Ramlibacter pinisoli: one gene and its partner. The protein of the gene in region 2 binds, or shares a complex with, the protein of the main gene of each other region. Links are inferred from orthologs where the notes say so. Each region holds a gene or a part of one and is shown on either strand. Other genes may lie near its edges.

Region 1 (15,050 bases), 570 kb from region 2 along the record:
GTTCATCGGCCGCGATTCCAGGCGGCGGCCACCGGTGCCGGCCGGCCAGGACACCTGCAGGACGTTGCGCACGAGGTTGCGCGCCACCGGCGTGCCTTCGGTGCCCGCCGGCAGGCTCTCCACCAGCGCCAGCCAGCCGGTCCATGGCCCGGGGCCGCCGGCCTTCAGTTCGATGGAGGCGCCGATGTAGCCGTTGAAGGGCAGGCCGTGCGCCACCCGCAGCGCCGCGCTGCGGCCCTGGCGCCGGCCGCGGGCCGTGTCCACCGGCAGCGGCCGGCCGCGTCCCAGCGCCTCCAGCCGGGCCTGCGCCTCGCTGCGGGCGGCGGCGGCCAGCGGTGCGTCCTCGCCCTTGGCGCCGGGCACGATCCAGTCGAGCGCCAGTTCGCCCAGACGGGCCCGCGCGGCGTCGGGAGCGGCCCAGCAGGTGTCGCAGTCGGCCGTGATGAAGCGTTCGAGCAGCGCGGCCGGGGCGGGCCGGCCATCGCTGGAGCAGGACGATTGCGCGCGAACGGCCGAGCCGGCCGCCACCAGCAGCACGAACAGGGCGACGGGACGGGCGAAGGTGGGCATGGGGGCGGCAGCGGCTTCCTACAATGCCGCATGTTCCCAGAAGTCGACGCCTCCCCGCTGCTGCAGCACCTCAACCCCGAGCAGCGGGCCGCCGTCACGCTCCCCAACGAGCACGCGCTCATCCTGGCCGGTGCCGGGTCGGGCAAGACCCGCGTGCTGACCACCCGCATCGCCTGGCTGATGACCACGGGCCAGGTGTCGCCGGGCGGCGTGATGGCGGTCACCTTCACCAACAAGGCCGCCAAGGAGATGATGACCCGGCTGGGCACCATGCTGCCGGTGAACGTGCGCGGCATGTGGATCGGCACCTTCCACGGCCTGTGCAACCGCTTCCTGCGCGCCCACTACAAGCTGGCCAACCTGCCGCAGAGCTTCCAGATCCTGGACACGCAGGACCAGCTGTCGGCCATCAAGCGGCTGATGAAGCAGTTCAACATCGACGAGGAGCGCTTTCCGGCCAAGGAAACCCAGTGGTTCATCGCCGGCTGCAAGGAGGACGGGCTGCGGCCGCAGGCGGTCACCGCGCGCAACGAGGAGGACCGCCGGAAGGTCGAGATCTACCAGCTGTACGAGGAGCAGTGCCAGCGCGAGGGCGTGGTCGACTTCGGCGAGCTGATGCTGCGCAGCTACGAGCTGCTGCGCGACAACGACCCGATCCGCCAGCACTACCAGCGGCGCTTCCGCCACATCCTGATCGACGAGTTCCAGGACACCAACCGGCTGCAGTACGCGTGGATCAAGATCTTCGCAGTCAACCCGGACGGCAGCCCCGGCGCCGGCAATTCGGTGTTCGCCGTCGGCGACGACGACCAGAGCATCTACGCCTTCCGCGGCGCCCGGGTGGGCAACATGGCCGACTTCGTGCGCGAGTTCGACGTGCGGCACCAGATCAAGCTGGAGCAGAACTACCGCAGCTACAGCAACATCCTCGATTCCGCCAACGCCCTGATCAGCCACAACAAGGGCCGGCTGGGCAAGAACCTGCGCACCGACCAGGGCCCCGGCGAGCCGGTGCGCGTGTACGAGTCGCCCACCGACCTGGCCGAGGCGCAGTGGCTGGTCGAGGAGATGCGCCACCTGGTGCGCGACCAGGGGACCGAACCGGGCCTGCGGCGCAGCGAGATCGCGGTGCTGTACCGCAGCAACGCGCAGAGCCGGGTGATCGAGACGGCGCTGTTCAACGCCGGCGTGCCCTACCGCGTGTACGGCGGCCTGCGCTTCTTCGAGCGTGCCGAGATCAAGCACGCGCTGGCCTACCTGCGGCTGCTGGAGAACCCGAACGACGACACCAGCTTCCTGCGGGTGGTCAACTTCCCCCCGCGCGGCATCGGTGCGCGCAGCATCGAGCAGCTGCAGGATGCGGCCCGCGCGGCCGGTTGCTCGCTGCACGACGCTGTCAGCGCCACCACCGGCAAGGCCGGCGCCAACCTGGGCGCGTTCGTGGCCAGGATCGACGTGCTGCGCGAGCAGACGCTGAACCTCAGCCTGCGCGAGATCATCGAGCTGGTGCTGCAGCATTCGGGCCTGGTCGAGCACTACCGGTCGGAGCGCGAAGGCGCCGAGCGCATCGAGAACCTGGAGGAACTGGCCAGCGCCGCCGAGAGCTTCGTCATGCAGGAGGGCTTCGGCCGCGACGCGGTGGCCCTGCCGGTCGACGAGCTGTCGCAGAGCCCCGCCAGCCAGGGCCTGGACCCCAACCAGCCGCTGCTCAACGAGCCCGCGCCCGACTATGTGGCGCCCGACGCGGAAACCGGCGAGACGCTGTCGCCGCTGGCCGCCTTCCTCACCCATGCCGCGCTGGAGTCGGGCGACAACCAGGCCCAGGCCGGCCAGGACGCGGTGCAGCTGATGACCGTGCACTCGGCCAAGGGGCTGGAGTTCGATGCCGTGTTCGTCACCGGCCTGGAGGAGGGGCTGTTCCCCAGCGAGCGCTCCATGTCCGACCACGAGGGGCTGGAGGAGGAGCGGCGGCTGATGTACGTGGCCATCACCCGGGCCCGCAAGCGCCTGTACCTGAGCTATTCGCAGACGCGCCTGCTGCACGGGCAGACCCGCTACAACGTGCGCAGCCGCTTCTTCGACGAGTTGCCGGAAGGCGCGCTCAAGTGGCTGACGCCGAAGAACCAGAACTTCGGCGGATCGGCCTTCGGCTTCGGCACCGGCTACGCCAGCACGCGCGCCGGCAGCGGTGGCGGCTCGTGGAGCCGCGACAGCCGTGACAACCGCGACACCTTCGCCAGCCCGCCGGTCCCGGTGCAGAAGGCGGCACCGTCGCACGGCCTCAAGTCGGGCATGCAGGTGTTCCACACCAAGTTCGGCGAAGGCACGGTGCTGTCCATCGAAGGGCAGGGCGACGATGCCCGCGCGCAGGTGAAGTTCGGCCGCCATGGCGTCAAGTGGCTGGCGCTGGCGGTGGCCAAACTAACGCCGGTGCCCTGACGCGACGGCGCCCCTCCACGGTCGGGTTGGCCGGCCATTGACCCCCGGCGGAGCTGGCGGGACACTGGCCGTCTTCATCCCTGGAGGTGTTCCATGCGCATCCTTCGCCTCGTCCTGTCCTTCCTGCTCCTGGCGGCGGCCAGCCTCACGGCATCGGCGGCCGGCGGCGGTGGCGGCTCCGACCTCGCGGTCGGTCCTTCCACGGCCCAGCGCCTGGCCACGGCCCAGAAGGCCATCGACGCCCAGGACTGGTCGGCCGCCCAGCGCGAACTGACCACGCTGCTGCGGGAGGAGCCGCGCAACCCCGACGCCCACACCCTGATGGGCTACACCATGCGCAAGCGGCCCAATCCCGACCTGGCCAAGGCGTTCCAGCATTACGAGCGGGCCATCGCCCTGGACCCCAAGCACAAGGGCGCGCATGAATACATCGGCGAGGCGTACCTGATGGAGAAGAAGCCGGCCGAGGCCGAGAAGCACCTGGTGCGCCTCGAGCAGATCTGCGGCGGCACGGCCTGCGAGCAGTACCAGGACCTGGCCAAGTCGATCGCCGAATACAAGGCGAAGAACTGACCCGCGCCGGCCCGGCGGCCGGCGCGAGGACCGATCGGTACACTGATCGGTCCTCGCGCAGGAGGCCGACCGCATGAACGCTCCCGACCCCGTCTCGCGCTGGAGCCAGCAGGGCTCCAGCCGGGTGCCTTTCTGGGCCTACACCGACCCCCAGCTGTACCAGCGCGAGCTCGAGCGGATCTTCTACGGCCCGCACTGGTCCTATGTCGGCCTGGAGGTCGAGGTCCCCAAGGTGGGCGACTACCGGCTCAGCTCGGTGGGCGAGCGCCAGGTCATCCTGGTGCGCGACCGCGTGGCGCCGAAGGACCGCGGCACCGACCATGGCATCCGGGTGGTGGAAAACCGCTGCGCGCACCGCGGCGTGCGCTTCTGCCAGCAGCCGCACGGCAATGCCCGCAGCTTCGTCTGCCCGTACCACCAGTGGACCTACAAGCTCAATGGCGAGCTGGCGGGCCTGCCGTTCAAGGACGGCGTCAAGGCGGTGGGCCCCGACGGCGCGGAGTGCGTGCAGGGCGGCATGCCGCCCGACTTCGACGTGCAGGCCCACGGCCTGACCCGGCTGCGGGTGGAGGTGCTGCACGGGCTGGTGTTCGCCACCTTCAGCGAGGCGGCGCCGCCGCTGCGCGACTACCTCGGCCCGGCCATCCTGCCGTGGCTCGATCGCATCTTCCTGGGCCGCCAGCTCACCCTGCTGGGCTACAACCGGCAGCGCATCCCGGGCAACTGGAAGCTGATGATGGAGAACATCAAGGACCCGTACCACCCGGGCCTGCTGCACACCTGGTTCGTCACCTTCGGCCTGTGGCGCGCCGACCAGAAGAGCCGGATGGTGATGGACGAGCACGGCCGGCACGCCGTCATGGTCTCGCGCCGCAACGACGGCGGCGAGAACCGTACCGTGACCGAGGGCGTCACCTCGTTCAAGGCCGGCATGACGCTGCACGATGCGCGGTTGCTCGACGTGGTGCCCGAACCGTGGTGGAAGATCGACGACCCCGCCAACCCGGGCACCGACATCATGCCCACGGTGACCATGATCACGCTGTTCCCCAGCCTGATCGTGCAGCAGCAGGTCAACTCGCTGTCCACGCGCCACATCGTGCCGCGCGGCGAAGGCGGCTTCGACTTCGTGTGGACGCACTTCGGCTTTGCCGACGACAGCCCCGAGATGGCGCGGCGCCGCCTGCGCCAGGCCAACCTGTTCGGGCCCGCGGGCTTCGTGAGCGCCGACGACGGCGAGGTGATCGAGTTCAGCCAGGACGGCTTTCGCCAGTGGGGCGAGGACGGCAGCACGCTGTGCGAGCTGGGTGGCACCGGCACCGGCGGCAGCGAGCACATGGTCACCGAGACGCTGATCCGCAGCATGTACGCCTACTGGCGCCAGGTGATGGGGCAATGAGCGCGCCGGCGCTGGAGAGGCTGCTGCTGCAGCTGGAGGTGGACCAGTTCAATGCCGCCTATGCGGCGGCGCTGGACGAGAAGCGGTTCGACGACTGGCCCGGGTTCTTCCTCGAGGACGGCCGCTACACCGTGCAGGCGCGCGAGAACTTCGACCGCGGCCTGCCGCTGGCGCTGATCGCGCTGGAGAGCCGGGGGATGATGAAGGACCGGGTCTACGGGGTCACGCAGACCATCTACCACCGGCCGTACTACACGCGGCACGTGGTGGGCCCGGCACAGGTGCTGGCCGCGCAGGACGGTGATCCGGGGGGCCTGGTTCGGGCCCAGGCGCACTACGCGGTCTTTCGCACCCGGCCGGGCGATGCGAGCGAGGTCTACAACGTGGGCCGCTACATCGACGAGATGGAGCGCACGCCCGACGGCCTGCGATTGCGCAGCAGGCTCTGCGTGTACGACAGCGAGATGGTGCTCAACTCGCTGATCTATCCGATCTGAAGCAGGGTCGTCATGCGGGCGAGGCCGCACCTGAACCACGATCGGCGGTGGATTGCGGGTCAAGCCCGCAATGACGGGAATAGCGATGTCGGGCTCGGCCCTCGAGTCACGGAATAGCCATGTCGGGCTCATCTCTCGAGTGACGGAATAGCGTATGTCGGCTCATCTCTCGAGTCGTCATGCCGGGCTAGACCCGGCATCCATCTCCCGTCGCAGGGATCGGCAAAGGCCGTATTCAGGGTGAGCGTGGATCCCGGCCTGCGCCGGGATGACGTGCACGCGGCCCGCTGCCGCGGGCCGCTGTGCACGTCACTTCCGGTTCGGGTCGGTGGCGCGGTTGCCGATGTAGGCACCGGCGGCGGCGCCGCCCAGCGTGCCGATCGGGCCACCGCCCACGGCATTGCCCACCACGCCGCCGACGGCGGCGCCACCCACGGTGCCGGCGGTCTGACGGTCCATCGAGCCGCAGCCGGTCAGGGTGATCATCGAGGCGGCGGCCAGGGCCGCGAACAGTTTGGTTGTCATCTCATTCACCTTCAGGTTGGAATGCGACCGCGAAAGGCGCGGTCTGCCTGTGGTTTGATTCTGGAAAGCAGCCCGTCAGGAACCTGTAGGAGGCACCAGACAGGGGCTGTCGGTACCCCCCGCCGCGCCGTGCCAGCGGGCAGGGCGAGTGCTTGACAGCACCCGCTGCCTGGACGGTGCCCCGATCCCTAGAGCGGCCGGTTGCGCGCCAGTGGCGGATTGGCGGCGAAGTAGCGGCTGATGCCGCGCATCAGGGCGTCGGCCAGCTCGTCCTGGTAGGCGTCGCTGCGCAGCTTGGCCTCTTCCTCGGGGTTGCTGATGAAGGCGGTCTCGACCAGCACGCTGGGGATGTCGGGTGCCTTCAGCACCGCGAAGCCGGCCTGTTCGACGTTGCGCTTGTGGAGCCGGCCCACGTTGCCGATCTCGCCCAGCAGCACGCCGGCCAGCTTCAGGCTGTCGCGGATCTGGGCCGCGGTGCTCATGTCGAGCAGGGCGCGGGCCACGTGCGCGTCGGGCGCGCGCACGTTGAGCCCGCCGACGGAATCGGCCTTGTTCTCCTTGTCGGCCATCCACTTGGCGGCGGCGCTGGATGCCGCACCATGGCTGAGGGCGAACACGCTGGCACCGCGCGCCGTCGGCGTGATGAAGGCATCGGCATGGATGCTGACGAACAGGTCGGCCTGCACGCGGCGCGCCTTCTGCACCCGCACGCCCAGTGGGACGAAGAAATCGGCGTCGCGGGTGAGGAAGGCGCGCATCGGGTTGCCGTTGATCGTGGTGGCGTTGATGCGCGCGCGCAGGCGGTGCGCGACCTGCAGCACGATGTCCTTCTCGCGCGTGCCGCCGGGGCCGACGGCGCCGGGATCCTCGCCGCCGTGGCCGGGGTCCAGCGCGATGATGATCAGCCGGTCGGTGCGCGGCTCGCCCGCGATCGCGGCCGTGGCCGGCGCGGGGGGCGGGCGCGCGGCATCGGGGCCGCGCGAAGGCGCGGCGCCGGTCCCCTGTTGCCGGGCGATCAGCTCGCCCAGCGGGTCGGCCGGGGCCGGCGGCGCGGTGCCCGCCTGGACATCCCGCAGGCGCTCGGCGATCAGCGCCTCCAGCGGATCGATCGCCTGCATGGGGTGGAAGTCCAGCACCAGGCGGTGCTGGTAGGCGGCCACCGGCGGCAGCGTGAACACCTGGGGCAGGGCGGGCTGCTTGAGGTCGATCACCAGCCGCACCGTGCCCGGCGTGTTCTGGCCGACGCGGATGCCGGCGATGTAGGGATCATCGGCCTGCACCTTGGCCACCAGCTCGCGCAGCGCCGGGTTGAGCTCGATGCCGTCGATGTCGACCGCCAGCCGGGGCGGGTTGGGCACCAGCACCTGGCGCGAGGCCAGCTGGCCGTCGGATTCGATGGTGACCCGGGTGTAGTCGGGCGCCGGCCACAGGCGCACCGCGACGATGGTGGCGCCCCGTGCGATCTGCGCCGTGCCGAGCAGCAGCACCAGGCTGCCGCCTTGCAGCAGCGGGCGTCGCCTCACGCGAGCAGCTCCCGGCCGAGGGCGGTGCCGGCCTCGATACGCACCTGCCGGCTGCCGTCCGCCTGCAGGGCGATGTGCAGGTCGAGGTCGGCCGGCGGCAGCAGGCCGGCCGCCTTCTCGGGCCACTCGGCCAGCTTGAGCCCGGGGCCGTCGAAGACGTCGCGAAAGCCCGCATCCTCCCACTCGCGCGGGTCGTTGAAGCGGTAGAAGTCGAAGTGCCAGGCCGGGAAGGCGGCGGTCTCGTGCGGCTCGACCACCGCATAGGTGGGACTCTTGATGCGGCCGGCCACGCCCAGCGCCCGCAGCAGGTGCCGCACGAAGGTGGTCTTGCCTGCGCCCAGGTCGCCGTGCAGCGCGAGGAACGCGTGCCCGATCCGGGGGTGCGCCGCCAGCCGGCGGGCGCAGGCGTCGGTGTCCGTCTCGCTCAGCCAGGCCTGCACCAGCCGGGCCTGCGGCGTCGGGGCCTCGGCCCCGGAGGCATGCAGGGCCGACGACGCGGGGTCGGCGACCTCTGCAGGGCCGGTTCCTACAATCGACGGGTGATGTGGCGGGGTGCTCAGATCGACGGTCCTTCGCTGGTGGCTGCCATCGGGGAATGGGGCCGCGAGCTCGGATTCTCCCAAATCGGCGTGTCCGGCGTGGACCTGGCGGACGCCGAGGAGGGCCTTCTGCAGTGGCTGGCCAACGGATTTCACGGCGACATGGGCTACATGGCCGCCCACGGCGTGAAACGCGCGAGGCCGGCGGAACTGGTGCCCGGGACCCTCTCGGTGCTCACGGCCCGGATGGACTACCTGCCCACGGCCACCGCGCCGGGCTGGCAGGCGGTCGAATGGGACCGCCTCGCGCGCCCCGGCGAAGCGGTGGTGTCCCTGTACGCCCGCGGCCGCGACTACCACAAGGTGATGCGCAACCGGCTGCAGAAGCTGGCCGAGCGCATCGCGGCGGAGGTCGGTCCGTTCGGCCACCGGGCCTTCACCGACTCGGCGCCCGTGCTCGAGGCCGAACTGGCGGCGCGCAGCGGCCAGGGCTGGCGCGGCAAGCACACCCTGGTGCTGCGGCGCGACGCCGGCTCGATGTTCTTCCTGGGCGAGATCTACGTCGACCTGGCGCTGCCGCCCACCGAGCCGGCCAGCGCGCACTGCGGCACCTGCAGCGCCTGCATCGACGCCTGCCCCACCGGCGCCATCGTCGGCCCCTACCGGCTGGATGCCCGCCGCTGCATCTCCTACCTCACCATCGAGCACGCCGGCGCGATCCCGGTCGACCTGCGCCCGGCGATCGGCAACCGCATCTACGGCTGCGACGACTGCCAGCTGGCCTGTCCCTGGAACAAGTACGCCCAGCGCAGCCCGCTGCCCGACTTCGACGAACGGGCCGGCCTGGCCGGGGCTCCCCTGGCCGGCCTGCTGCGCTGGACGGAGGCCGACTTCCTGCGCCGTACCGAGGGCAGCGCCATCCGCCGCATCGGCCACGAGCGCTGGCTGCGCAACGTGGCGGTGGCGGCCGGCAACGCGCTGCGGGTGCGCCCGGACGCTGACCTGCGCCGTGCGGTGGAGGCGCTGCTGGCGCATCCCAGCGAGCTGGTGCGCGAGCACGCCGGCTGGGCGCTAGCGCAGGACGCCCAGCGCGAAGCTCAGGCTGGCGATGCCGAGCACGGTCGATAGCGTCACCAGCCCGGCGACGTAGCCGCCGTTGTAGCCCATGCGCGAGGTGAGCACGTAGCAGCTCGCGGCCGTGGGCATGGCCGAGAAGATCAGCAGCACCGACGCCTGGGCCGGCTCCAGCCGCAGCAGCCGCACCAGCGACCAGGCCACCAGCGGGTTGGCCGCATGCCGGATCGCCAGCAGCGACACGGTGAGCAGCTTCGAGCGGGCCAGGCTGCCCAGCCGCATGCCGGCGCCCGCGGCCATCAACCCCAGCGGGATGGAGCTGCCGCCGATGCGCGCCACCGTCGGCTCCAGCCAGCCGGGCACGGCCAGGCCGGCCAGGTTGGCCGTCAGGCCCACCGCGGTGGCGATGATCAGCGGGTTGCGCACCAGCGCCGCCAGGAAGCCTGTCTGGGCGTGGCGCGCCATCGGCCACACGGCGGCGACGTTGAACAGGGGAACGCAGACGCCGATCAGCACCGCGATCAGCTGCACGCCGGCGGCGCCGGCCAGCCGCTCGGACAGCGCCAGCGCGATGTAGGAGTTGAAGCGGAACGCCACCTGGGCGGCGCCCGCGTGCTCGCGCGGGTCGATGCGGCCGCGCAGGCCCGGCAGGTACGGCAGCAGGTAGGCCAGGCCGATGCCGGCCATCCCCAGCAGCAGGCCGGCGGCCATCATGGACGAGGCTTCCCCCAGGTCCAGCGGGCTGCGCACGATGGACTGGAACAGCAGAACCGGAAACAGGAAGTAGTACACCAGGCTGTCCACCTTCTCCCAGACCGAGCGGTCGAGGGCGGTGTAGCGGCACAGCAGGAAGCCGCAGGCGATCAGCGAAAAATCGGGGAACAGCAGGCGGGCGAACTCCACCTGCCGAGTATCGCGCCGGCGGTGTCCGGGTTGACCCTGATGGCTTCCCACAGCTGCCTGCAAGCCTGGCCCCTGTAGCATTGCCCGGTTCAGACAAGCACACCGAACAAGGAGTCAATCCATGCAACGCCGTCACTGGCTCGCCATCGCGAGCGCGACCCTGGCCGCTGCCGCGGCCCCCGCACTGGCCCAGGGGTATCCCAACAAGGTCGTCAAGCTCGTGGTCCCGTTCGCACCCGGCGGCACGACCGACATCGTGGCCCGCGTCATCTCCGAGCCGCTCGGCAAGGCGCTGGGCCAGAGCGTGATCGTGGAGAACAAGGCCGGCGGTGGCGGCGTCATCGGCGCCACCCAGACCGCCCGCGCCACGCCGGACGGCTACGAACTGGGCGTCGCCACCGTGTCGACCACCGCGGCCAACCCGGCGATCAACCCCAAGATCCCGTACAACCCGGTCACCGACTTCACGCCCATCGTGAACATTGCCGCGACGCCCAACGTGATCGCGGTGCACCCCAGCTTCCCGGCCAAGGACTACAAGGGCTTCGTCGCCGAGCTGAAGAAGAACCCTGGCAAGTACTCGTACTCGTCGTCGGGCACCGGCGGCATCGGCCACCTGCAGATGGAGCTGTACAAGAGCCTGTCGGGCACCTTCGTCACCCACATCCCGTACCGCGGCGCCGGCCCGGCCCTGAACGACACCGTGGCCGGCCAGGTGCCGATGATCTTCGACAACCTGCCCTCGGCGCTGCCCTTCATCAAGGAGAACCGGCTGGTGCCCATCGTGGTCGCCGCGCCGCAGCGCCTGAAGGAACTGCCCAACGTGCCGACCTTCAAGGAAGTGGGGCTGGAGCCGGTCAACCGGATGGCCTACTACGGCATCTACGGTCCCAAGGGCCTGCCCAAGGAGGTGGTCGACAAGATCCACGACGGCGTGGTCAAGGCGCTGCAGGATCCCGCCGTGCGCCGCCGCATCGAGGACACCGGCTCCCTGGTCGTGGCCAACAAGCCGGACGAATTCGCTGCCCAGATCAAGGCCGAATACGACGTCTACAAGAAGGTCGTCGACTCGGCCCGCCTGAAGCTCGACTGAGCCCGGGTGGCCGGCGTCGCAGCTGCCCGGAACAAGCCGCCTGCGGGCGGCTTGTTTCCTTCCATCGACGACTTCATCGACGCGCTCTGGCTCGAGGAGGGCCTGGCGGGCAACACGCTGGCGGCCTACCGGCGCGACCTCACGCTCTACGCCCGCTGGCAGCGCGAACGCGGGCGCGCGCTCGAGGCGACCGCCGAGGCCGACCTGCACGCCTACTTCGCCGACCGCCACGCCGGCAGCAAGGCGAGCACGGCCAACCGGCGGCTCACCGTGTTCAAGCGCTACTTCCGCTGGGCGCTGCGCGAGCGGCTGGTCACGGCCGACCCGACGCTGCGGCTGCAGCCGGCCAAGCAGCCGCTGCGCGTGCCCAAGACCCTGAGCGAGGCGCAGGTCGAGGCCCTGCTGGCCGCGCCCGACGTCGACCAGCCGCTCGGCCTGCGTGACCGCACGATGCTGGAGCTGATGTACGCCAGCGGGTTGCGGGTGAGCGAGCTGGTGACGCTGCGCATGCACAACCTCAGCCTGGCCGACAACGTGGTGCGCGTCCTGGGCAAGGGCGGCAAGGAGAGGCTGGTGCCGTTCGGGCAGGTGGCACGCGACTGGATCACCCGCTACCTGGCCGAGGCGCGCGGCGCCATCCTGGGCGGCCAGCAGACCGACGACGTGTTCGTCACCGCCCGCGGCGCCGGCATGACGCGCGCCATGTTCTGGGTGGTGGTGAAGAAGCAGGCGCATGCCGCCGGCATCACCGTGCCGCTGTCGCCGCACACCCTGCGCCATGCCTTCGCCACCCACCTGCTCAACCACGGCGCCGACCTGCGCGCGGTGCAGATGCTGCTGGGGCATGCCGACATCTCCACCACCACCATCTACACCCACGTGGCGCGCGAGCGGCTCAAGCAGCTGCACGCGCACCACCATCCGCGCGGCTGATAAAGTTCCCGCTCCCCCCGAAGAGAGACACCCGTGAAGCGATTCGTCGCCGGCCTCGCGCTGGCAGCCCTCGCCGGCCTGGCCTGCGCCCAGGGCTATCCCGGCAAACCGATCCGCCTGATCGTCGGCTACCCGCCCGGCGGCGGCATCGACTTCGCCGCCCGCACCGTGCAGGTCCCGCTGCAGGAAGCCCTGCGCCAGCAGATCGTGGTCGACTACAAGCCGGGTGCCGGCGGCATGCTGGCCGCCGCCGAACTCACGCGGGCCGCGCCGGACGGCTACACGCTGCTGCTGGCCAACACCGGTCCGTTCGCCATCGCGCCCTACCTGCAGGCCAAGCAGCCTTACGACCCGGTCCGGCAGTTCACCTACATCGGCCAGATCAGCCAGGGCAGCTACGTCGCCGTCACGCGCCCCGACCATCCGGCCCGCGACCTCAAGGAGTGGGTGGCCTGGGCCAAGGGCAATGCCGGCAAGGTGAACTTCGCCTCCGGCGGCGCCGGGACGTCGACCCACCTGAACGGGGAGCTGATGAACCAGGCGACCGGCCTGGACGTCACCCACGTGCCGTACAAGGGCAGTGCGCCGGCCGTGCAGGACCTGATCGGCGGCCAGACGCAGCTGCTGATCGACGCCGGCACCGTCCTGCTGCCGCAGATCAAGGGCGGCAAGCTCAAGGCGCTGGCGGTCACCGGACCGGCGCGCGATCCGCAACTGCCCGACGTCCCCACGGTGCGCGAACTCGGCCTCGGCGCGATGGAGTCGGTCGGCTTCCAGGGGCTGGTGGGCCCCGCCGGCCTGCCGCGCGACGTGGTCGACCGGCTGGCCACCGAACTGGCCAGGGTGCTGGCCCAGCCCGACGTGCGCGCCAAGTTCGCCGCCGCCGGTGCCGAGGTGCACCCCGCCGGCCCCGCCGAGTTCGCCGGCTTCGTCCGGGCCGAGAACGAGAAGTGGGCCAAGCTCATTCGCGAGCGCAAGCTGCAACTGGATTGACCGCATGACCGACGTTTCCCGCCGCCACGCCGTGCAGGCAACCCTCGCCGGCCTGGCTTCCCTGGCCCTGCCGCTGCAAGCCCAGACCACTTGGCCCGGCAAACCCATCCGCCTGGTCGTGGCCTATCCCGCCGGCGGTGTCAGCGACACCGTGGCGCGCGCGCTCGCCGACCGGCTCGGGCCGGCCCTGGGCCAGCCCGTGGTGGTGGAGAACAAGGCGGGCGCCAGCGGCAGCATCGGGCTCGATGCGGTGGCCAAGTCGGCGCCCGACGGCCACGTCATCGGCTTCTCGGCGGTCAGCCCGCTCACGCTGAACCCGCACCTGGGCAAGTCGCCGTTCGACCCGCAACGCGACCTGCGGCCGGTGGTGAGCGTGATGGACTCGCCGGTGCTGCTGCTGGCCACCAGCGCGACCCAGGCGCGCGACCTGCGCGAGCTGCTCGCCGCCTCGAAGGCCAGGCCGGGCAGCGTGCGCTGGGCGACCTCGGGGCCGGCCTCGCTCGGCCACGTGATGCTGGAGCAGCTCAAGGCCGCGGCCAGGGTGGACATCACGCACGTGCCCTACAAGGGCGGCGGCCAGCAGATCACCGATGCCCTGTCGGGGCAGTTCGAGGTGCTGTCGGTCAACGCCGGCCCGGCCATCACGCAGCACGTGAAGGCCGGCAAGCTGCGGCTGCTGGCGGTCGGCGCGCCGGCGCGGCTGGAGAGCTTTCCCGATGCCCCGACGCTGGCCGAACTGGGCTACCCGGCGGCCAACCTCGATTCGCGCTTTGGCCTGTTCGCGCCGGCCGCCGTGCCGGCGGCGGTCGTCGAGCGACTGAATGCCGAGGTGAACAAGGCCCTGGCGGCACCGGACCTGCGGGCCCGGCTGGTGGCCAGCGACAACGTGCCGACCGGCGGCAGCGCCGCGGAGTTCGCGCGCCAGATCGCGCAGGAGTCCGAGAGCAACGCGCGCATCATCCAGGCGGCCGGCATCAAGGCCGAGTGAGGAGGAGTTCCATGCTGCAGTTCGATGCCATCGAAGCCGCCGCCGCCCGCCTGAAGGGCGCGGCCCACCGCACGCCCGTGCTCACCTCGCGCACGCTCGACGGCCTGCTCGGGGCGCAGGCGTTCCTGAAGGCCGAGAACCTGCAGCGCATGGGCGCCTTCAAGTTCCGCGGCGGCTACAACGCGGTCAACTCCCTGACCGACGCCGAGCGGGCACGCGGCGTGGTCGCGTTCTCCTCCGGCAACCATGCGCAGGCGGTGGCGCTGGCGGCCCAGCTGCACGGCTGCCGCGCCACCATCGTCATGCCGCACGACGCGCCGGCGCTCAAGCTGGCCGCCACGCGCGGCTACGGTGCCGAAGTGGTGATCTACGACCGCTACAAGGAAGACCGGGCCGCCATCGCCGCGCGCCTGGTCGACGAGCAGGGCGCCAACCTCATCCCGCCGTTCGACGACCTGCGGGTCATGGCCGGGCAGGGCACGGCGGCGCTCGAACTGGTGCAGGACGTGGGCACGCTCGACGCGCTCATCGTCTGTGCCGGTGGCGGCGGCTTCCTCTCCGGCTGCGCCGTGGCGGCGCGCCACCTGTTGCCCGGCATCCGGCTGTTCGGCGCCGAGCCCGAGCGGGGCGACGACATGCGACAGTCGCTGCGCGCCGGGCGCATCGTGTCGATCGACGTCCCGCGCACCATCTGCGACGGCCAGCAGACCCAGGCGGTCGGCCAGCACACCTTCGCCGTCATCCGCGAGCTGGTCGAGGACGTGCTCACGGTGCCCGACCCGGTCGTCGTCGAGGCGATGCGTTTCGCATTCGAGCGGATGAAGGTCGTGCTGGAGCCGTCGGGCGCCTGTGCGCTGGCGGCCCTGATGCACCACCGCGAGCGCTTCCGCGGCCTGCGTGTCGGCGTCACCCTGTCGGGCGGCAACGTCGGCACCGACCGTTTCATTGCGCTGCTGACCGGCGCCGAGCGCGTGGACTGAGTGGGCGTCGCGCCGTCCGTG
Region 2 (14,982 bases):
TGACTGCCATGTCGGTCAATGGGCGTGCTTTTTCTTGTAGTCCTCGACGGCAGCCTTGATGGCGTCCTCGGCGAGGATGGAGCAGTGGATCTTCACCGGCGGCAGGGCCAGTTCCTCGGCGATCTGGCTGTTCTTCAGCTGCGCGGCCTGGTCGAGCGTCTTGCCCTTGACCCATTCGGTCACCAGCGAACTGGACGCGATGGCCGAGCCACAGCCATAGGTCTTGAAGCGCGCGTCCTCGATGACGCCGGTCTGCGGGTTGACCTTGATCTGCAGCTTCATGACGTCGCCGCAGGCCGGGGCGCCCACCATGCCGGTGCCGATGCTCTCGTCACCCTTGTCGAACGAACCCACGTTGCGCGGGTTCTCATAGTGGTCAACGACCTTGTCTGAATAAGCCATACGTACCTCTGTCTGTCAGTGCGCCGTCCACTGGATGGTGCTGATGTCCACGCCGTCCTGGTACATCTCCCAGAGCGGGCTGAGCTCGCGCAAGCGGGCCACGTTCTTGCGAATGGTGTCCACCGCGTAGTCGATTTCTTCCTCGGTCGTGAAGCGGCCGATCGTCATGCGCAGGCTGCTGTGCGCCAACTCGTCGCTGCGGCCGAGGGCGCGCAGCACGTAGCTCGGCTCGAGCGATGCCGAGGTGCACGCCGAACCGGACGACACCGCCAGGCCCTTGATGCCCATGATCAGCGACTCGCCCTCGACGAAGTTGAAGCTGATGTTCAGGTTCTGCGCAACGCGCCGCCCGGCGGCCATGCTGCCGTTGATGAACACCTGCTCGACGTCCTTGAGGCCCTCGAGCAGCCGTTGCTGCAGCGCGCGGGCCTTGGCGTTGTCCTGCGCCATCTCTTCCCTGGCGAGGCGGAAGGCCTCGCCCATGCCGACGATCTGGTGCGTGGGCAGCGTGCCCGAGCGCATGCCGCGCTCGTGGCCACCGCCGTGCATCTGCGCTTCCAGCCGCACGCGCGGCTTGCGGCGCACGTACAGCGCGCCGATGCCCTTGGGCCCGTAGGTCTTGTGCGAGGCCAGGCTCATGAGGTCGACCGGCAGCGTCTTCAGGTCGATCTCGACCTTGCCGGTGGCCTGCGCCGCATCGACGTGGAAGATGACGCCCTTTTCGCGGCACAGCGCGCCGATGGTGGGGATGTCCTGGATGACACCGATCTCGTTGTTGACCAGCATGACGCTGACCACGATGGTGTCGGGCCGCAGCGCGGCCTTGAGCTTCTCCAGGTCGACCAGGCCGTCTTCCTGCACGTCGAGGTAGGTGACCTCGAACCCCTGCCGCTCCAGCTCGCGGGTGGTGTCCAGCACCGCCTTGTGCTCGGTCTTGACCGTGATGAGGTGCTTGCCGCGCGTCTTGTAGAAGTGCGCCGCGCCCTTCAGGGCCAGGTTGTTGGATTCCGTTGCACCCGAGGTCCAGACGATCTCGCGCGGGTCGGCGCCGATCAGGGCCGCCACCTGCTCACGCGCCTTCTCGACGGCGGCCTCGGCCTCCCAGCCCCATGCGTGGCTGCGCGAGGCCGGATTGCCGAAGTGCTCGCGCAGCCAGGGGATCATTGCGTCGACGACGCGCGGGTCCACCGGCGTCGTGGCGCCGTAATCCATGTAGATCGGGAAGTGCGGGGTCATGTCCATGGCAGGGACGGAACTCTGGAAAAAGGTGGATCGGAGTCAGGACTTGGCCAGGGCGGCACTGCCCAGGGCGAAGACCGAGTTCGGCGCGTTCACCCGGATCGGCTTGACGACCGGCTGGCTGGAGATGGCGCGCTTGACGGCCGGCTTGTCCTCGATCTGGACGCCCTTGGCGATCTGCTCGTCCACCAGCTTCTGCAGCGACACCGAATCGAGGAACTCGACCATGCGCTGGTTCAGCTGCGACCAGAGCTCGTGCGTCATGCAGCGCCCGCCCTCGCCGTTGCAGTTCTCCTTGCCGGCGCACTGGGTGGCGTCGATCGGCTCGTCGACCGAGACGATGATGTCGGCCACCGTGATCTCGGAGGCCTTGCGGCCCAGCGTGTAGCCGCCGCCCGGCCCGCGGGTGGATTCCACCAGCTCGTGCCGGCGCAATTTGCCGAACAGCTGCTCCAGGTACGACAGCGAGATCTGCTGCCGCTGGCTGATAGCCGCCAGCGTGACGGGACCATTGTTCTGGCGCAGAGCCAGATCAATCATCGCGGTGACCGCAAAACGGCCTTTGGTTGTGAGACGCATCGCAACCTCCTGTTGTGCTGCTTGTCCGACTTTGTTGCGCCGCAGCAGCCTTGCTGCCACGGCCCGTCTCCACCCTTGCTTTCCGGCGTGGGGCCGGCCCTCGTGGCGCTCTGCGGCGCCCAGCTGTTCGTTCTGTGCTCGATCCCGAGCGATTCAATCAAGTATACCCGAAAACCCGCTGAATCGCTCGGGTAATCAGACTGGACAGTCGCAGGGTTGGTTCCCGGCCGCCCCGACCCGTCCGACGGGTGGAGGTCAGCCGCGACGGCCGGATTCGATGGGCACGATGTTGTCCCGGCCCGGCGCGCCGAACGCCTGCTCCTTGAGCAGCGCCAGCTGGTCGCGCACCCGCGCCGCCTTCTCGAACTCGAGGTTGCGCGCGTGTTCCAGCATCTGCTTTTCCAGCCGCTTGATCTCGCGCGCGATGTCCTTCTCGGACATGTCCTCGGCCAGGGCCCGCTGGAGCTCCTGCTTCTCCTGCTCCTTGCTGGCCTTCTCGCTGTAGACGCCGTCGATCAGGTCGCGAACCTGCTTCTTGATGCTGCGCGGCGTGATGCCATGCAACTCGTTGTGGGCGATCTGCCGGGCCCTGCGCCGCTCGGTCTCGCCGATCGCCTTCTTCATCGACTCGGTCATCCTGTCGGCGTACAGGATCGCCCGGCCGTGCAGGTTGCGCGCCGCCCGCCCGATGGTCTGGATGAGCGACCGCTCGGCCCGCAGGAAGCCCTCCTTGTCGGCATCCAGGATGGCCACCAGCGACACCTCGGGGATGTCCAGGCCCTCGCGCAGCAGGTTGATGCCCACCAGCACGTCGAAGGCGCCCAGGCGCAGGTCACGCAGGATCTCCACGCGCTCGACGGTGTCGATGTCGCTGTGCATGTAGCGCACCTTGACCCCGTTGTCGGCCAGGTAGTCGGTCAGCTGCTCGGCCATGCGCTTGGTCAGCGTGGTGATCAGCACGCGCTCGTGCTTCTCCGACCGGATGCGGATCTCCTGCAGCACGTCGTCGACCTGGTGCGTCGCCGGCCGGACCTCGACCTCGGGATCGATCAGCCCGGTCGGGCGCACCAGCTGCTCGACGACCTGCCCGGCGTGTTCGTTCTCGTAGTTCGCCGGCGTGGCCGAGACGAAGACGACCTGGCGCATGCGCGTCTCGAACTCCTCGAACTTCAGCGGCCGGTTGTCCAGCGCCGAGGGCAGCCGGAAACCGTACTCCACCAGCGTGGTCTTGCGCTGCCGGTCGCCGGCATACATGGCGTTCAGCTGGCCGATCATCTGGTGGCTCTCGTCCAGGAACATCAGCGAGTCCTTGGGCAGGTAGTCCGTCAGCGTCGAGGGCGGCGCACCCGGAGGAGCGCCCGACAGGTGCCGCGTGTAGTTCTCGATGCCCTTGCAGTGGCCCACCTCGCTGAGCATCTCGAGGTCGAAGCGGGTCCGCTGCTCCAGCCGCTGCGCCTCGACCAGCTTGCCGGCGGAGACCAGCTCCTTCAGGCGCTGCTCCAGCTCGATCTTGATCGACTCCACCGCCGACACGACCTTCTCGCGCGGCGTCACGTAGTGGCTGGACGGATAGATGGTGAAGCGCGGCACCTTCTGGCGGATGCGGCCGGTCAGCGGGTCGAACAGCTGCAGCGTCTCGATCTCGTCGTCGAACAGCTCCAGCCGCACCGCCAGTTCGCTGTGTTCGGCCGGGAACACGTCGATGGTGTCGCCGCGCACGCGGAAGGTGCCGCGCGAGAAATCCTGCTCGTTGCGCGTGTACTGCATCCGGATCAGCTGGCTGATGACGTCGCGCTGGCCGATCTTGTCGCCCACCCGGCAGATGAACCGCATCTGCGTGTAATCCTCCGGGGCGCCGATGCCGTAGATGGCGCTCACCGTGGCGACGATCACGGTGTCGCGCCGCTCCAGCACGCTCTTGGTGGCCGACAGCCGCATCTGCTCGATGTGCTCGTTGATCGAGCTGTCCTTCTCGATGAACAGGTCGCGCTGGGGGACGTAAGCCTCGGGCTGGTAGTAGTCGTAGTAGCTCACGAAGTACTCCACCGCGTTCTTGGGGAAGAACTCGCGGAACTCCGAGTACAGCTGCGCCGCCAGCGTCTTGTTCGGCGCGAACACGATCGCCGGCCGTCCCAGCCGGGCGATCACGTTGGCCATGGTGAAGGTCTTGCCCGACCCGGTGACACCCAGCAGCGTCTGGAACACCTCCCCGTCCTCCACGCCCTCCACTAGCTTGTCGATCGCATGGGGCTGGTCGCCGGCGGGCGGATACGGCTGGAACAGCTCGAACGGCGAGCCGGGGAACGTGAGGAACGTCCCCTGTTGCGGTTCCTGCATGACTTCAGTGACTTCTGGCATGTGGTCGGGCGGATCGGGTGGGGGCGGACGTTTAAAATCGCGGGCAACCGGACAGCGTACAGCAACACCGGGCCGCCGCGCAGCTGCCTGCGCCGACCACCTTCCGAAGGATTTCCTGCATGTCTTTGTTCCAAGCCGTCGAGATGGCCCCGCGCGATCCCATCCTGGGTCTCAACGAGCAGTTCGCCGCCGACACCAACCCCAACAAGGTCAACCTGGGGGTCGGCGTCTATTACGACGACAACGGCAAGCTGCCCCTGCTCGAGTGCGTGCAGAAGGCCGAGAAGCTCATGATGGAAGCGCCCAAGGCGCGCGGCTACCTGCCCATCGACGGCATCGCCGCCTATGACAGCGCCGTCAAGAGCCTGGTATTTGGGGCCGACAGCGAACCGGTCAAGAGCGGCCGCGTCGCCACCGTGCAGGCCCTGGGCGGCACCGGCGGCCTGAAGATCGGCGCCGACTTCCTGCGCAAGGTGCGCCCGGATGCCAAGGTCCTGATCAGCGACCCGAGCTGGGAGAACCACCGCGCCCTGTTCAGCCAGGCCGGCTTCACGGTCGAGGCCTATCCGTACTACGTCGCGGCCCGCCGCGGCATCGACTTCGACGGCATGCTGACGGCGCTGAACATGGCGCCGCAGGGCACCGTCGTGGTCCTGCACGCCTGCTGCCACAACCCCACGGGCTACGACCTCACGCCGGCCCAATGGGACCAGGTCATCGCCGCCACCAAGGCGCGCCAGCTGGTGCCCTTCCTGGACATGGCCTACCAGGGCTTCGGCCAGGGCATCCAGGAGGACGGCGCCGTGATCGGCAAGTTCGTGGCGTCCGGCCAGGACTTCTTCGTCTCCACTTCGTTCTCCAAGAGCTTCAGCCTGTACGGCGAGCGGGTCGGCGGCCTGTCGGTGCTGTGCGGCACCAAGGACGAAGCGGCGCGCGTCCTGAGCCAGCTCAAGATCGTCATCCGCACCAACTACAGCAACCCGCCGATCCACGGCGGCACGGTGGTGGCGACGGTGCTCAACACGCCCGAGCTGCGGACGCTGTGGGAGAAGGAGCTCGCCGGCATGCGGGTGCGCATCAAGCAGATGCGCACCGCCCTGGTCGAGAAGCTCAAGACCGCCGGCGTCCAGCAGGACATGTCGTTCATCACCCAGCAGGTCGGCATGTTCAGCTACTCCGGGCTGGCCAAGGAGCAGATGGTCCGGCTGCGCGAGGAGTTCGGCGTCTACGGCACGGACACCGGCCGCATGTGCGTCGCCGCCCTGAACAGCAAGAACATCGACTACGTCTGCCAGTCGATCGCCAAGGTGCTCTGAGTCCTTCACGCTCCCCACCCGAAAGGCCGCTGCTTGCGGCCTTTTTTCTTGGGCTGCAACGTGCCCCGTCTCACATCAAGTGACAGTCCTGTCCGGCACGCCAGGACTCGTCCGCGCGCGAAGCTTTTGGTCCTGACGACGCTGCAGCGCAACACACGGCTACAGTGGTCTTACGGATGAGCAAAACTGAAGTGGACTGCTATATTGCAGCGCACAACACAAAGGCCCGCGCATGCTCTACCAGATTTACGAGGCACACCGCTCCCTGATGGAGCCGTTCGCCGATTTTGCCCAGGCCGCTGCGAAGCTTTACAGCAACCCGCTCACGCCTTTCGGCCAGAACCCCCTGTCGCAGCGCGTGTCCGCCAGCTACGAGCTGGTGTACCGCCTGTGGAAGGACTATGAGAAACCCAGCTTCGGCATCCAGACCGTGGAGATCGACGACATCGACGTTGTCGTCCACGAGACGGTCGAGATCGACAAGCCGTTCTGCGAACTGCGCCGTTTCAAGCGCTTCACCGACGATCCGGCGACGCTGACGAACCTCAAGGCGCAGCCGGCCGTGCTGATCGTCGCACCGCTGTCTGGCCACTACGCGACGCTGCTGCGCGACACGGTCCACAGCATGCTGCAGGACCACAAGGTCTTCATCACCGACTGGAAGAACGCCCGCATGGTGCCGCTGTCGCAGGGTGAGTTCCACCTCGACGACTACGTCAACTACGTGCAGGAGTTCATCCGGCACCTGCAGGGGCAATACGGCAACTGCCACGTCGTGAGCGTCTGCCAGCCGACGGTGCCCGTGCTCGCGGCCGTGTCGCTGATGGCGTCGCGCGGCGAGGTGACCCCGCTGACCATGACGATGATGGGCGGCCCCATCGACGCCCGCAAGTCGCCCACCGCGGTGAACAACCTGGCGATGAACAAGAGCTACTCCTGGTTCGAGAGCAACGTCATCTACCGTGTCCCGACCAACTTCCCGGGTGCGGGCCGGCGCGTCTACCCGGGCTTCCTGCAGCACACCGGGTTCGTGGCGATGAACCCCGACCGCCACCTCTCGAGCCACTACGACTACTTCAAACACCTCATCGCCGGCGACGACGCCGGGGCCGAGGCGCACCGCAAGTTCTACGACGAGTACAACGCCGTGCTCGACATGGACGCCGACTACTACCTCGAGACCATTCGCACGGTGTTCCAGGAATTCGCGCTGGTCAACGGCACGTGGGACGTCATCAGCAACGATGGCGACCTCGAGCGCGTGCGTCCCGAGGACATCCGCGACACGGCCCTGCTGTCCATCGAGGGCGAGCTGGACGACATCTCCGGCGCCGGCCAGACCGAGGCCGTCCACGGCCTGTGCCCGGGCGTGCCCAAGACGCGCCAGAAGCACATCGAGGTCTCGGGCGCCGGGCACTACGGCATCTTCAGCGGCCGCCGCTGGCGCGAGATCGTGTACCCGCAGGTGCGCGACTACATCGCGCGCTTCAACCAGGGGCCCACCGTCGCCACCGAGAGCCGGGCGCCCACGCGCGCGGCGGCCCGCAGGAAGGCGGCTGAGCCGGCGGCGTGACACCGGCCGAGCGGCTCCATGCCGCCCTGCCGCAGACACAGTGCACGCGCTGCGGCTTTCCCGACTGCCGCGGCTACGCACAGGCCATCGCGGCGGGCGAAGCGGACATCGACCGCTGCCCGCCCGGCGGCCAGGAAGGCATCGGGCGCCTGGCCGCCCTGACCGGCCGGCCCGTGATTCCGCTCAATCCGGCCTACGGCACCGAAGGCCCCCGTGCCGTCGCGGTGATCGACGAGGCCTGGTGCATCGGCTGCACGCTGTGCCTGGACGCCTGCCCCACCGATGCGATCGTCGGCGCCAACAAGCGCATGCACACCGTCATCGAGCCGGCCTGCACCGGCTGCGAACTCTGCATCCCGGTCTGCCCGGTGGATTGCATCTCGCTCGAGAACGCCAGCGGCGACCGCACCGGCTGGGCAGCCTGGAGCGACACCGCCGCGGCCGAGGCCCTGGCGCGCTACGAATGGCATCTTGAGCGGGGCGAGCGCCAGCGAAGCGAGAACGACGAACGGCTGGAGCGCAAGGCGCGCGCCAAGCTGGCCGACCTGCCCGCCCACACCGAAGGTGCGACGGGCGCCGAGGCCGACCGCAAGCGCGCCATCATCGAAGCGGCCCTGGCGCGCGCGAAGGCGCGGCGCCAGAACGGCTGAAGCGCCGCCGCGGTCCCGCGTCGTCCTCGCCTGGCGCTCAGCCGCCGCCGGCGTCGTTCACCTGCTCGTTGAATTCGGCCAGGCCCATCGCCATGCCGATCTCGCGCGGCAGTGCATCCCGGGCCGAGAAGACCCCGAGGATGCGGTCGCCACGCAGCACGGGCAGATGGCGGAAGCCCTTCTCCAGCATGATGACCACCGCTTCGGACACCGGCGTTTCCGGTCCGACGCAGATCGGCTTGGGCGTCATCACGTCGCGCACCTTCGTGGTCGCGGGATCCAGCGCGCGCGCCACCACGCGCGTCATCAGGTCGCGCTCGGTCAGGATGCCCAGCATCCGGTCCGGCGGCTCCATCACGAGCACGCTGCCGCAGATCGCCCGCGTCATCACGCAGGCGGCCTCGTGCACGCTGGCATCAGGGGCGACGCGCACGACATGCTTGCGCGACATCGACTGGAACACGGTGCGCTCGCTCATTGGTCACTCCTTGCCGCGCGGGGCGGCCCAGCCGCGCGGTCAGCGCAACGATGCGTTCAGCTTGTCCAGCGCCGGCCGGCCGGGACACAGTTGTGCCAGGCCCAGCGCGTTCAGCGGCCGGGCACTGGTGTTCAGCGCCATGTGCAGGTCGGTCGCCAGCGGGTCGACATAGAGCAGCCCGGTCACGACCTCGCCGCGGGACTGGTGCTGCTGCACATGGGCCATGGCCTGCTCGCGGTTCGTGGCGTCGTAGTCCGCATGCAGGCGCCGCAGCCGCAGGAAGGTGCCGTCGTGCTGGCGCACGTCCACCACTTCGCCCGGCCCATAGTCGGCCGTGATCTCCTCGCCGGGCGCGATGAAGTCGATGCGGCTGACCGATTCGTTGTGCTCGCGCACGTAGTCGTAGCTCTTGGTGCTGCCCGGATGGTTGTTGAAGGCGACGCAGGGGCTGATCACGTCGATGAACGCGGCGCCGCCGTGCTGGATGGCGCCCTTGACCAGCGGCACCAGCTGCTGCTTGTTGCCCGAGAAGCCGCGGGCCACGTAGGTGGCGCCCAGCTGCAGCGCGATGCCCACCAGGTCGACCGGACTGTCGCTGTTGATCACGCCCTTCTTGCTCTTGGATCCCTGGTCGGCGGTGGCCGAGAACTGGCCCTTGGTCAGGCCATAGACGCCGTTGTTCTCGACGATGTAGGCCATGCGCACGCCGCGCCGCATCGCATGCGCGAACTGGCCCAGGCCGATGGAGGCCGAGTCGCCGTCGCCCGACACGCCCAGGTACAGCAGGTCGCGGTTGGCCAGGTTGGCGCCGGTGAGCACGCTGGGCATGCGGCCATGCACGGTGTTGAAGCCGTGTGAGGCGCCCAGGAAGTAGTCGGGCGTCTTCGAGCTGCAGCCGATGCCCGACAGCTTGGCGACGCGGTGCGGCTCGATGTCCAGTTCCCAGCAGGCCTGGATGATGGCGGCCGAGATCGAGTCGTGGCCGCAACCCGCGCACAGCGTGGAGATCTTGCCCTCGTAGTCGCGGCGCGTGTAGCCGACGCGATTCTTCTCGAGCGTGGGATGGCGCAGAGGCGGCTTGGCGATGTAGGTCATGCCTGGGCTTCCTTCGGATCGGCGGTCGGCCGGACGACCTGCGTGATGGCGCGGGTGATGAAGCGGGCCGTGATCGGGGTGCCGTCGTAGTGCAGCACCTTCACCAGCCGCGCCGGGTCGACCTCCAGCTCGTTCACCAGCAGGCTGCGCATCTGCGCGTCGCGGTTCTGCTCGACCACGAACACCTGGTCGTGCGCGGCGATGAACGCGGCCACGCTGTCCGGGAACGGGAACGCCCGCAGGCGCATCGCATCGACGTGGATGCCCTCGGCCTGCAGCACCGCGAGCGCCTCGGCCATGGCCGGGCTGGTCGAGCCGAAGTAGATGACCCCCAGGCGGGTCGGCTGCGCGGCCATCGCGATGACCGGCTGCGGCACGAGGTCAGCGGCAGTGCGGAACTTCTTGAGCAGGCGCTCGACGTTGTAGATGTAGTCGGGGCCCCGCTCCGAATAGCGGGCATAGGGATCGCGCGTCGTGCCCCGGGTGAAGTAGCTGCCCCGCGTCGGGTGCGTGCCCGGCAGGGTGCGCCAGGGAATCCCGTCGCCGTCCACGTCCTTGTAGCGGCCGAAATCCCGGCCGGCCTCGAGTTCCTCCGCCGTCATCACCTTGCCACGATCGTAGGAACGGCCCTCCTCCCAGGCGAACGGCCTGCACAGGCGCTGGTTCATGCCGATGTCCAGGTCGGTCATGACGAACACCGGTGTCTGCAGCCGGTCGGCCAGGTCGAGCGCGCAGGCGGCATGCTCGAAGCACTCGTGCGGGTCCTCCGGCAGCAGCAGCACGTGCTTGGTGTCGCCATGCGAGGCGTAGGCACAGGCCAGCAGGTCGGCCTGCTGGGTCCTCGTCGGCATGCCCGTGGACGGCCCGCCGCGCTGCACGTTGATGATGGTGACCGGGATCTCGGCGAAGTACGCCAGGCCGATGAACTCGGTCATCAGCGAGATGCCGGGGCCGGAGGTCGCCGTGAAGGCCCGCGCGCCGTTCCACCCGGCCCCCACCACCATGCCGATGGAGGCGATCTCGTCCTCGGCCTGCACGATGGCGTAGCAGTTCTGCCCGGTGGCGGGATCGACGCGGAACTTCGCGCAGTACTTCTGGAAGGCCTCGGCCACCGACGACGACGGCGTGATCGGGTACCAGGCCGCCACCGTCGCACCGCCATAGACGCAGCCGAGCGCCGCGGCGCTGTTGCCGTCGATGAAGATGCCGTCGCCCACGCGGTCGGCCCGCCGCACCCGCACGCCCAGCGGCCCCTGCAGGTGCTCCTTGGCGAAGTCGCGCCCCAGGTGCAGCGCCTGGACATTGGACGCCAGCAGCTTTTCCTTGCCGCGGTACTGCTCGCCGAACAGCTTCTCGATCACCTGGTCGTCGATCTCGAGCAGCACCGAGAGCGCGCCGACATAGACGATGTTCTTGAACAGCTGGCGCTGCCGCGGGTCGCTGTAGACGGCGTTGCAGATCTCGGTCAGCGGCATGCCGATGACGTGGATGTCGGGGCGGAACCGGGAAGCCGGCATGGGCCGCGTGCTGTCGTAGAACAGGTAGCCGCCGGGTTCGAGCTCCGCGACGTCGGCATCCCAGGTCTGCGGGTTCATCGCGACCATCATGTCGATGCCGCCGCGCCGGCCCAGCCAGCCGTCCTCGCTCACCCGCACCTCGTACCAGGTGGGCAGGCCCTGGATGTTGCTGGGGAAGATGTTGCGCGGGCTGACCGGCACCCCCATCCGCAGGATGGCCTTGGCGAACAGTTCGTTGGCCGATGCCGATCCCGAGCCGTTGACGTTCGCGAACTTGATGACGAAGTCGTTCACCGCCTCGATGCGCGGCGGCACCGGACGCTCGCCGTGGACGCCCGGCACCAGGTCGCTTGCGCCGCGGAAGGGTTCGACGGCGCTCATGCGGCGACTCCATGCGCGGCGGCGGCATCGCGGGCACGCGGGCCGGCCTGGGTGGTGCGAAGCAGGAACTTCTGCATGTCCCAGGCGCCGGTCGGGCAGCGCTCCGCGCACAACCCGCAGTGCAGGCACACGTCCTCGTCCTTGACCATGATCCGTCCCGTCTTGAGTTCACCGCTGGTGTAGAGGTCCTGCGCGAGGTTGAGCGCCGGCGCCTTCAGCCGCGGCCGGATGTCCTTCTCGTTGCCGTTCTCGGTGAAGGTGATGCAGTCCATCGGGCAGATGTCGACGCAGGCATCGCACTCGATGCAGGCGTTTTCGGCGAAGACCGTCTGGACATCGCAGTTCAGGCAGCGCTGCGCTTCCTTGAAGGCGGTGGCGGCATCGAAGCCCAGCTCGACCTCGACCTTGATGCTGGCCAGCGCGATCTCGGCCTTGGCCCACGGCACCTTGTAGCGCAGGTCCACCGACGTGTCGTTGTCGTAGCTCCACTCGTGGATGCCCATCTTCTGCGACATCAGGTTGACCATCGGGGCGGGCCGCTGGGTCGTGTCCAGTCCGTGCAGGAAGCGGTCGATCGAGACCGCGGCCTCGTGACCGTGGGCGACGGCGGTGATGATGTTCTTGGGCCCGAAGGCGGCGTCCCCGCCGAAGAAGACCTGCGGCAACGTCGACTGGTGGGTGTCCTTGGCCAGCCTGGGCAGGCCGTGCTCGTCGAAGGCCAGGCCGCAGTCGCGCTCGATCCAGGGGAACGCGTTCTCCTGGCCGACGGCCACCAGCACGTCGTCGCAGGGGAAGAACCGGTCCGGCTCGCCGGTGGGCACCAGGCTGCGGCGGCCGCGCTCGTCGTACACCGCCTGCACGATCTCGAACGTCATGCCGGTGAGCCGCCCCCCCTCGTGCACGAAGGCCTTGGGCACGTGGAAGTTGAGGATCGGGATGCCCTCGTGCATCGCGTCCTCCTTCTCCCAGGGGGACGCCTTCATCTCCTCGAAGCCGCTGCGCACGATGACCTTGACGTCGCTGCCGCCCAGGCGGCGGGCCGACCGGCAGCAATCCATCGCGGTGTTGCCGCCGCCGAGCACGATGACGCGCTGGCCGATGGAGGTGACATGCCCGAAGGAGACGGACGCGAGCCAGTCGATGCCGATGTGCACGTGCGCGGCCGCCTCGCGGCGACCCGGCAGGTCGAGGTCGCGGCCGCGCGGAGCGCCGCAACCGACGAACACGGCGTCGTAGTCCTGCGCCAGCAGGGCTTTCATCGACTCGATGCGCCGGTTCGCCTCGAACCGCACGCCCAGCCCGAGGATGTAGCCGACCTCCTCGTCGATGACGGACTCGGGCAGGCGAAAGCGCGGGATCTGCGTCCACATGAAGCCGCCCGCCTTGGCTTCACCGTCGAACACGGTGACGTCGTAGCCCAGCGGCGCCAGGTCGCGGGCCACCGTCAGCGAGGCCGGACCCGCGCCCACGCAGGCAACGCGCCGGCCGTTGGAAGGCGCGACCGTGGGCATGCGGTGGCGCACGTCCTCCTTCATGTCGGCGGCGGCGCGCTTGAGGCGGCAGATGGCCACCGGCTCGGGCTGCTGCGCATTCACCTCCTCGACCCGGCCCCGCCGGCAGGCCGGCTCGCACGGGCGGTCGCACGTGCGGCCGAGGATGCCCGGGAAGACGTTGGACACCCAGTTGACCATGTAGGCGTCGCCGTAGCGGCCCTGTGCGATCAGCCGGATGTATTCGGGAACGGGGGTGTGGGCGGGGCACGCGTACTGGCAATCGACGACCTTGTGGAAATAGGCCGGATTCGCGGTGTCGGTTCGCTGCAAGGCTGGGTCTCCTCTGCGATGTCCCGCGCGCCCGCAGCGCGTCCGGGGGTGGTGGCCGCGGTGGCCCCACCCCCTCACTATGCGTTCGGCTTCGCACGCCGGGTCGGGGGAATACCCCAAGCCCCGCGGCCCTCAACTCGACCGTGCGCCACGCGGTGTGCCTGCGCGTGGCCGGTCGCCAGCGCTCAGTCCGCCGGCGGGGCCTCGCCCAGCACCACGCGTTCGTACGCGTGCAACGACGGCAGGCCGCCGGTGTGCAGGAACAGCACGTTTTCGTCCGGCTTGAGCACGCCCTTGCGCGCCAGGCCGATCAGGCCCGCCAGGATCTTGCCGGTGTAGACCGGGTCCAGCGGGATGCCTTCGGTGCGCGCGAGCAGTTGCACCGCCTCGACCATGGCGGCATTGGGGATCGAATACTTGGGTTGCCAGTAGCCGCCCACGCTCTGCACCGCCTCGCGCGGCACGGTGATGCCGGTCCCGAGCAGGTCCATGACGGCCTGCGCCTCCTTGTGCACCAGCGGCTCCTGGTCCGCCGGGTCGCGGCTGACGCCGATGCCGGTGATCGGGATGCCGATGTTGTTGCCCAGGAAGCCGGCCACCATGCCGCCGTGCGTGCCCGAACTGCCGGAACCGACGATGAGCCGGTCGATGCGCAGCCCCGTCTCGAACAGTTGCTGCTGCAACTCCTGCGCACAGGCGACATAGCCCAGCCCGCCGAGCGCGTTGGAGCCACCACCCGGGATGATGTAGGCCTTGCGGCCCTGCGCCGCCAGGTCGTCGGCGATCTTCTGCATCTCGGCGGCCATGTTGCTGCCGCCGGGCACGACGGTGATGGCCTCCACGCCCAGCAGCCGGAACATGAAGTTGTTGCCGCTGGCCTGCGGGTCGTAGCTGTCCGGCACGCGTTCCTCGATGACGAAGCGGCACTTCAGCCCCTCCTTCACCGCGGCCGCCAGCGTGATGCGGCAATGGTTGGACTGCGGCGCCCCGCAGGTGACCAGCGTGTCGGCGCCCTGAGCCAGGGCATCAGCCACCAGGAACTCGAGCTTGCGGGTCTTGTTGCCGCCCGGGAACAGGCCGAGCATGTCGTCGCGCTTGATCCAGATGCGCGGCCCCTGCCCGCCCGGGCAGGTGGCGGCCAGGGCCCGGCTGAAGTGGGGGAGGAATTCGATCGGGGTGGCGAACGGCGTGTAGCGCCGGCGGGGGAAGCGTGAAAGGTCCATCGCCCGATCTTAATCAGGCCGCCCTCCTAGAATCGACGCTCCACATGACAACCGGAACCACAGGCATGACTCTCCGCTGGATCGGCGCCCTCGCGCTCACCCTGGGCACTTCCTTCAGCTTCGCGCAGGGCTTCCCGGCCAAGCCGATCCGCTTCGTCGTGCCCTACCTCGCGGGCGGCACGACCGACCTGGTCGCGCGCACGGTCGGCGAACAGGTCGGACGCAAGCTCGGCCAGCCGGTCGTCATCGAGAACCGTCCCGGCGCGGGCGGCAACATCGGCATGGACGCGGTGGCCAAGGCGCCGGCCGACGGCTACACCATCGGGTTCGGCGCCATCTCCACCAATG

The links.
Region 1: the proteins of uvrB (region 2) and GON04_RS04760 are in contact, whole or in part, in a crystal structure (PDB 7EGT), measured with the Thermus thermophilus proteins. The link is inferred for Ramlibacter pinisoli from one-to-one orthologs. Residues at the interface, in WP_096411307.1 of Thermus thermophilus: Glu23, Leu25, Arg26, Asp27, Gly28, Glu29, Arg30, Phe31, Arg55, Glu326, Asp327, Phe328, Glu379, Ser382, Gln383, His398, Gly400, Arg401; in WP_096412145.1 of Thermus thermophilus: His654, Arg656, Phe657, Gln666, Asp668, Glu669, Lys680, Arg681, Leu682, Ser683, Lys685, Tyr686, Ala687.

The regions. Positions count from the first base shown.
Region 1 is NZ_WSEL01000003.1:735,142-750,191, reverse strand. What follows is about bases 293-3,304. They hold GON04_RS04760 (UvrD-helicase domain-containing protein), read left to right. Parts: upstream 293-600; coding sequence 601-3,009; downstream 3,010-3,304. Other genes in these bases: GON04_RS04755 (tetratricopeptide repeat protein), read left to right, coding at 3,103-3,304; GON04_RS04765 (hypothetical protein), read right to left, coding at 293-570. Outside these bases: more of GON04_RS04765, read right to left, coding at 1-292; more of GON04_RS04755, read left to right, coding at 3,305-3,582; GON04_RS04750 (aromatic ring-hydroxylating dioxygenase subunit alpha), read left to right, coding at 3,656-4,981; GON04_RS04745 (aromatic-ring-hydroxylating dioxygenase subunit beta), read left to right, coding at 4,978-5,478; GON04_RS04740 (glycine zipper 2TM domain-containing protein), read right to left, coding at 5,788-6,003; GON04_RS04735 (N-acetylmuramoyl-L-alanine amidase), read right to left, coding at 6,192-7,526; tRNA (adenosine(37)-N6)-threonylcarbamoyltransferase complex ATPase subunit type 1 TsaE, read right to left, coding at 7,523-7,966; tRNA epoxyqueuosine(34) reductase QueG, read left to right, coding at 8,069-9,193; GON04_RS04720 (AEC family transporter), read right to left, coding at 9,137-10,042; GON04_RS04715 (tripartite tricarboxylate transporter substrate binding protein BugE), read left to right, coding at 10,164-11,135; site-specific tyrosine recombinase XerD, read left to right, coding at 11,187-12,068; GON04_RS04705 (tripartite tricarboxylate transporter substrate-binding protein), read left to right, coding at 12,102-13,061; GON04_RS04700 (Bug family tripartite tricarboxylate transporter substrate binding protein), read left to right, coding at 13,066-14,049; GON04_RS04695 (threo-3-hydroxy-L-aspartate ammonia-lyase), read left to right, coding at 14,061-15,029. UniProt on the Escherichia coli protein: A helicase with DNA-dependent ATPase activity. Unwinds DNA duplexes with 3'-5' polarity. Translocates on single-stranded DNA with 3'-5' polarity. Initiates unwinding more efficiently from a nicked substrate than double-stranded DNA.
Region 2 is NZ_WSEL01000003.1:176,121-191,102, forward strand. The notes cover bases 2,028-4,971. They hold uvrB (excinuclease ABC subunit UvrB), read right to left. Parts: upstream 4,579-4,971; coding sequence 2,476-4,578; downstream 2,028-2,475. Other genes in these bases: iscR (Fe-S cluster assembly transcriptional regulator IscR), read right to left, coding at 2,028-2,220; GON04_RS02035 (amino acid aminotransferase), read left to right, coding at 4,698-4,971. In the rest of the region: iron-sulfur cluster assembly protein IscA, read right to left, coding at 1-10; Fe-S cluster assembly scaffold IscU, read right to left, coding at 16-402; GON04_RS02020 (IscS subfamily cysteine desulfurase), read right to left, coding at 418-1,644; more of iscR, read right to left, coding at 1,681-2,027; more of GON04_RS02035, read left to right, coding at 4,972-5,894; GON04_RS02040 (polyhydroxyalkanoate depolymerase), read left to right, coding at 6,127-7,467; electron transport complex subunit RsxB, read left to right, coding at 7,464-8,117; GON04_RS02050 (CBS domain-containing protein), read right to left, coding at 8,155-8,595; GON04_RS02055 (2-oxoacid:ferredoxin oxidoreductase subunit beta), read right to left, coding at 8,635-9,690; GON04_RS02060 (2-oxoacid:acceptor oxidoreductase subunit alpha), read right to left, coding at 9,687-11,588; GON04_RS02065 (FAD-dependent oxidoreductase), read right to left, coding at 11,585-13,411; cuyA (D-cysteate sulfo-lyase), read right to left, coding at 13,597-14,634; GON04_RS02075 (Bug family tripartite tricarboxylate transporter substrate binding protein), read left to right, coding at 14,700-14,982. UniProt on the Escherichia coli protein: The UvrABC repair system catalyzes the recognition and processing of DNA lesions. A damage recognition complex composed of 2 UvrA and 2 UvrB subunits scans DNA for abnormalities.